2 regions of the Acetobacter sp. P1H12_c genome follow, and region 2 is predicted to be linked to the other one. Evidence: predicted binding sites of a transcription regulator. Region 2 holds the regulator's gene; the other holds the start of a gene.
The links. Region 2 encodes LexA, which represses DNA repair genes until DNA is damaged. Its sites were predicted from a motif close to TGTTCTANNTANGTTC; they were not measured.
Positions count from the first base shown of each region.

Region 1 (3,361 bases), on a different contig from region 2:
GCCGGTTGTGGCCGTATGGCCCCCTTTGTCCGCCAGCATGTTCATGACGTGGCTGACCCGCTGCCAGAAGCCACGCGCCTCCAGCGTGCCCCAGTTGAAATCGCCTTTATATTTACCGTTTACAAACGTGGAGCGGTTGTTGGTCATGTCCATATACTGGTTCGGGAAGCCCTCATACGGAATGTCCTGCTGCCCGGCGGTGATGGCGAGCAGATGATTATCTTTTTTTACTCCCAGCGTGACCGCGTGATTAAAGCTGAGGTAGCTGGTGGACAGAACGCGCTGCCCTTTACCACCTGTATGGTAATCACTGGCGTGGCTGTAGGAGCCGGTATAGCGCAGGCTCAGCCAGTCATTGGCGGCGGTGACGGAGCCGGACGCGCCTGATCCGCCGCCATTGCTACGGTAATCTCCACGGACATGCCCGGTGACGAGCAGTCTGGCCGTGCTGGAAAAAACTGGGTCTTTCCGGTTGACCTCCAGCGTGCCCCCCGTGCTGTCTCCCCCCTGACTGACAGAGGTAATGCCAGCAATGGCAACGGCGGAGGAAACGGCGTCCGGGTCAATATAGGACATGGCCGGGTTCATGTGGTTGGGGCAGGCGGAGGGGATGCGCATGCCATCCACAAACGTTGCGACACGTTCATCCGCCATGCCGTTGAGCACGGGGAGGGAGGAAACACCCCCGCCGGAATAGGCGCTGTAGCCCAGACTTTGCCGGAACAGGCTGGCTGTATCGGGGCTGGTTGAAACCGGATGCCGCGTTCCGTTGACGGTAATCTGCTCAGTAGAGCCGGGAGTGTTTTGTTCTGTCGTGTCCGCAGAAGCGGTTGGGGACAGAGGCGGGGCCAGAGACTGTGCGGATACCGGTGTTGCCGGCAGGCTGCTCTGTGCATCTGCCAAAGAAGAAAGAGAGACGGTGCAGGCCAGCGCACAGCAGCCTGCAAGCAGGCGGGCGCGCAGGACGTGCCTTGTAAAAAGATGGGACATTGTGCTGAAACTTTCCTTGAAACGGAAACAGCCGACACCCTTCGCCTCCCGGTATGTCTGGAGGGTTATGTGTCAGCGCGTATCGTTTTCAGAGGAAAGCGGGCGGCCCTGTCGGGGGTGGCCGGAGGGCGAGGGCGCGGAGCGGCGGCGCACGCGGCAGCAGAACCCCGTAGGCTGTCTGGGACCACGCAATCAGAATCAGGGCCGCGAGGAACGCGACACTGAAGATAAAAGCCGGAAGATGCAGCAGGGGGCAGAGCGGGCAGGACCCGTCATGATGGTGTCCGGATGGGTGCGGCGCACCGGCATGCATCATGGTGTGGTTGTGTCCGGTAGCCATATGCATGTGCATGTGCTGGGACATAGGTGGTGACTGTTCCGGCCCGATATGCAGACCCGTCAGCCTTTCGAACGTCACGCGCGGTGCTTCATCCGGCAGGGCGTTGCTTTGCAGAAGAAGCTGCCCGCCAAGGCCTAGCAGAACGCAGCACACCATCAGCCAGCGGCACAGGGCCGCCAGTATCCGGGTGTGTGTGTCTGAACGGCGCATGATGAGAGAGTCCGCCTCCATTCGGGGAATGCCCCTAAAGAAAGCACCCGGAGGCAGTTGTAAAGAGTATAATCATACTCAGGCTCTTTCCTGAACCCCGGTGGGGTATAGGTGCGGTATGGGATGGTTCGGGCGGGAGAGCGTGTGCTTAAAAAATCCTTGTGTTCTTGTTTTGTTCTTATTATAAAAACCGGAACAGGAGGACTGCACTCATGGCGTCATCACACTCGGATACACTGGATTTGCTGCGGGACCGTATTGCGCGGATGGGGAGCGAGCCTCCCAGATCCGTGGCGCAGCGACTTTCCACGGGCGTTGCGGAAATTGATGCCCGTCTTGGCGGGGGGCTGGAAAAAGGCACAGTGCACGAGTTTTTTGGAGCCGGCAGTGACAGGCAGGTTTCCGCCAAGCCCTCGCGTTTCGTGGCGTCGGTGCTGGCACGCACAACAGGCGCTGTTATCTGGATTGGGGAGGAGCACCTTGATCTGTGCGTGGCAGGCGTTGAACAGGCTGGCCTGAACCCCGGAAGGCTGATCTGTGTGACAGCCACGCAGGCGTCCTTTGTGGAGTTGTGTGAAGCTGTTCTGCGGGAGCCGGGGGTGGCTGCTGTGGTGGCTGACAGCCGCGCCGCGCCAGACCTGAATGCAACGCGTCGCCTGCAACTGGCCGCGCATGAGCGGGGCGCGACCGGATTCCTGCTCTATCGGTCCACTTTTCTGGGGAGCGGAGCGTCCCGTTGCCTGAGTGCGACGCGCTGGAAAATTGCCCCAAGCACCACTTTCAGCCTCCGCGATAATACGGCAGCCGGGCCATATAAGGCGGAAGAGCGGTGGTCCATTGAAATGCTCAGCCACCATCACGGGGGTGTTGCCGGATGGGTTGTTGACCCCGCCCGGTATGAAACGCATCCCTTTTCCGTTACGCCCCAATATGCGTCTCACAATGATCGTCGCGAGACAACACGGCGTTCATGGTGGCGGAGCGCCTTGCGCGCCTGATTGTCCTGCACGGCGCATCAGTTCTTCTTGCCGTGCCTGCTGCTGATTTGTGGTAAGAAACACCGCATGATCAGAACCGCAGGCATAAAAAGGAAAAACCATGCGTCTGGATGATGAACGGGAAAGCACGAATATTGATGATGAGCGCGGAAGTGGCGGAGGCGGGCGCGGCCCGCTGAAGGTTGGTATTGGCGGAATTCTTCTGGCGCTAGGTGCTTTGTATTTTGGGGTAGACCCGAAAATTGTCTTCAGCCTTTTGGAAGGCAGTGCATCGTCTGGTAGTCAGACAACGGTTGTGGCCCAGCAGCCTGCGCAGGGCCCGGACCCGCAAAAGCAGTTTATCGCCCGTATTCTCGCCTCAACTGAGGACGTCTGGACATCTTATTTCCAGCAGATGGGCCGTACCTATCATCAGCCGCGTCTGGTGCTGTTTACCGGCGGAACGCAGTCTGCCTGCGGATACGCGCAGACGTCTGTTGGCCCGTTCTACTGCCCTGCTGACCATAAAGTTTATCTGGATCTCGCTTTCTTTCAGGAGCTGAAGAACCGTCTGGGGGCCGGAGGGGACTTCGCGCGGGCGTACGTCGTGGCGCATGAGGTCGGGCATCATGTGCAGAACGAACTGGGGATTATGGAACGGCTCGACAGGCAGGGGGGCGGCATGAGTGAGCGCGGTGCGACAGGAGCGTCTGTCCGCACCGAGCTTCAGGCAGACTGTTTTGCCGGGGTATGGGCAAAGCGGGCGAATGACGCGCGCAGTATTCTGCAATCAGGCGATGTGCAGGAAGGCCTGAACGCGGCCTCCGCTGTGGGGGATGATCGT
Region 1 is NZ_JACRVR010000019.1:42,678-46,038, reverse strand. Features, by position in the region: gene KP699_RS10565 (TonB-dependent siderophore receptor) at 1-990, opposite strand, end outside; gene KP699_RS10560 (DUF2946 family protein) at 1,079-1,540, opposite strand; gene KP699_RS10555 (ImuA family protein) at 1,753-2,538, shown strand; gene KP699_RS10550 (neutral zinc metallopeptidase) at 2,639-3,361, shown strand, end outside.
Region 1: KP699_RS10555 (ImuA family protein) is a predicted target of LexA. The motif match lies at 1,703-1,718, and genes of this name have one in related genera.

Region 2 (3,361 bases):
GGTGCCGTCCCGCCCCCAGAGCTTTGTGTGATACTGCGCTTCCAGAAACATCAGCACGCCGGTGCCAAAATGGAACCGCGTGCCACTCGGGTCCTGATTCTGGTTCCACGGATCTGCCTCATTCAGGAAACTGGCCCCGATGGGGTTATCATCCGCAACCGCCGCCAGAACCGTCCAGTCATGGGACAGGGCATATTTGAGCCGGAGAGCAGGCGTCCCCAGCGGTGCGGCAGGCCCCTGATCATACAGGTTATTATCCGGCACCATAGGCCAGGAAAATGAGGCGTTCATAAACTGCTGAGCACCGTCACTCCCCATAAAATCATGGCTGAGGTCCAGCTTGCCAACCCGCAGGTCCAGCTTGTCATGGTCAAAGGTCTGACCATACCAGACCTCATAAAGCCGGAGATTGATATCCGCCTCAATCCCCGAGACCTGATTGAACACATAAAGCGGCTGATTACTGAAGGGATGCCCGCGAATATCCACGCCACTGATCCCGAGAGTGCCGAGCGGCAGATGCGTCAGACGGCCTAGGTCCAGCGAGAGCTGGCCCGTCGTCACCCCGATATAATTATTGGAAGGCTGGCTTCCGCCAACCGGAATAGCCCAGAATTCGTTCTGGTCCGTGAGCTGAAAATCCACACCATGCTCAGCGAGAGTACGGCGCACACCGCCCCAGTCCTGCGTCAGACGGTCTTTAAAACTGAACGCATCCTCGCCAGACTGTGCATCCTGCGCTCCCGCCGGAGCCACATTCAGGGTCAGGCAGGCGCAGAACGCTGCCGGAACTGTGATAATTTTTCTAAACACAAAACCTGTTCAAAATTACTATGCTACCGGCTGAAAGAACGGCTCCGGGTCCTGTGGCCAATAGCAACCGCCACCCGCTTAAATCGCCATACTGCAAAGCAACAGGCCCGCAACGGACCCTTCTGTTTCACAACTTTACAGGCCCCGCAAAAAATACAGAAGCGCTTTTGATATGACCGAATAACCCCTTGACCCAAAAAGAGAACTTATATAGAACAAAGTCTTATAAATACAAAAACGATCATCTGCTCCGGGGTGCCGCAATGCTGACGCGCAAACAGCACAAACTGCTTCTTTTTATTGATTCCCACCTCAAGCAGACGGGTTTTTCTCCTTCTTTTGATGAGATGAAAGAGGCCATGGGCCTGCGCTCCAAATCCGGTATCCACCGCCTGATTTCCGGGCTGGAGGAGCGCGGTTTTCTGCGACGCCATCATCACCGGGCCCGTGCGCTGGAAGTCATCCACCTGCCGGAAATCATGCCTGCGTCCGAGACCCTCCCCGCCAACGTCGTGCGCGGTGATTTCTCCCGTCCGCAGACAGCGGCACTGAAAATCCCGCTTTATGGTCGCATTGCCGCCGGTCTGCCCATTGAGGCAATGGCCGAGACCGACACCTTTCTGGATATCCCCAAAGATATGGTCGGCTCGGGCGATTACTACGCTCTGGAAGTCACTGGTGATTCCATGATTGAGGCCGGAATTATGGACGGCGACCACGTTATCATCCGTCGTACGGAAGATGCCGAGAACGGGCAGATTGTCGTGGCGCTGATTGATAATAGTGAAGTCACGCTCAAGCGCCTGCGCCGTAAAGGCAACACAATCGCGCTTGAACCCGCCAACCCGCGCTATGAAACGCGGATTGTCCCGGCGGAGCGTCTGCATATTCAGGGGCGTCTGGCCGGTCTGATCCGCCAGTATCACTAAAGCCCCGCTTGTGCGACCACCTCACCAAGCAACGCGCCTTAGGCGCGGGGATTGAGACCAGACCTGAGAAGGGGGCGTGATTTCGATATCACGCCCCCTTCTCACTCACACACTCTCCCTGCCTCCACAGACGGCATCCCATGAGGGAATGAGCCCGCTCAGCGTGCGCACAGCCTCCGGTGTAACAGCCTCCTGCTGCGGCAGTTCGGCCAAAATCCGCACCTTTCCTTTTCCCTCAATCGTTTTCCGATTCTCAGGGTTGAGTGGCCCGCTCAGCACCACTCCGGCAACAGCCAGACCTCTGGCCCGCATGGCCTCCAGACTCAGCAACGTATGGTTGAGTGTACCCAGCCCGCTGCGGGCAACCAGCACCACCGGCAGCCCCCAGCGTTCCGCCAGATCAAGCATCATCAACGTATCCGTGGCAGGGACCATCAGGCCGCCCGCCCCTTCCACCACCATCGGGCGTTCGGGGTTCTGCAACGGCAAAGCCAGAAGGGCCGGGTCAATTTCCGCTCCTTCTGCCTGTGCTGCGGCAAGGGGGGAGAGAGACGCCTGATAGGCTCCGGCGGGAGGAATACAGTCCTCCGGCAGACAACCACTCAGTTTTATAACGGTCGCAGTATCCCCTTCTTCATCCGCCAGCCCGCTTTGCAGAGGCTTCCAGTACAGGGCGTTCCATGCCTGCACGAGGCAGGCAGACGTCAGCGTTTTCCCCACGCCGGTATCTGTTCCGGTGACAAACACCCCGGCTCTCCGGGGTGTTTGGAAACAGCCATACGCCAGATGCCAGGTGGCCAGAGCGCCGCTCACATCAAACCGTGCCATCACCCGCCGCAGGTCTGCCGGGGAGAACGCCGCGACACCCTCTCGAGGGACAGACGCCCCGGTTGCCTTCAGGTGCCTGACAAACGCCAGTCCGCTTTCAAAAGGCTGAACACACCGCTCCGCTGTCCACCGCCCTGCACACAGGCGGGGCTGCCAGCCCTGCACGGTCCGGACGTCCGGGTACTCCGGCGTGCCTGCCACAAGCCCTTCTGCCGCGCAGGCATTCTGCCATTCCGCAAATGTGCCATCCAGCAAGGTTGAAACCGCAATCACGCCACCGGGCGTCAGGCGCTCGGCCAGTGTTTGCAGAACAGCGGCGGGTTCGGCCAGCCACTGAAAGACCAGATTGCCGCAAATCAGATCAAACGAACCCGCAACATCAGGGCGCGCGGCATCCATCTCACAAAACTGTACACGGTTACCGACGCGGTTGCGGGCACGTTCCAGCATCTTGGGGGCAATATCTGTCGCAATCAGTTCCGCCTCAGGCCAAGCTTCGTGCAACATCTGCGTCAGAAAGCCAGTGCCGCATCCCACTTCCAGAATACGGCGTGGCGCTTTGCCGGCCAGCCGGGACTGTAACAAGTCAAACAGCCGCCGAGCCGCCACACGTTGCAGCAGCGCCGCCGCGTCATAGCCTTCGGCAGCATCAAAACTGTGCTGAATACGGGTCTGTCGGGAATGGGCAGAACAGTCAGTCATGAATTTTCCAGCATCTGTAGAGTCATGCGCCGAATGACCTCGGCGCAGATATCGGGGTGCGTCTGTGGCAACATATGTCCTCCCTCTGC
Region 2 is NZ_JACRVR010000002.1:184,003-187,363, forward strand. Features, by position in the region: gene KP699_RS03530 (carbohydrate porin) at 1-813, opposite strand, end outside; gene lexA (transcriptional repressor LexA) at 1,077-1,742, shown strand; gene bioD (dethiobiotin synthase) at 1,848-3,272, opposite strand; gene KP699_RS03545 (alpha/beta fold hydrolase) at 3,269-3,361, opposite strand, start outside.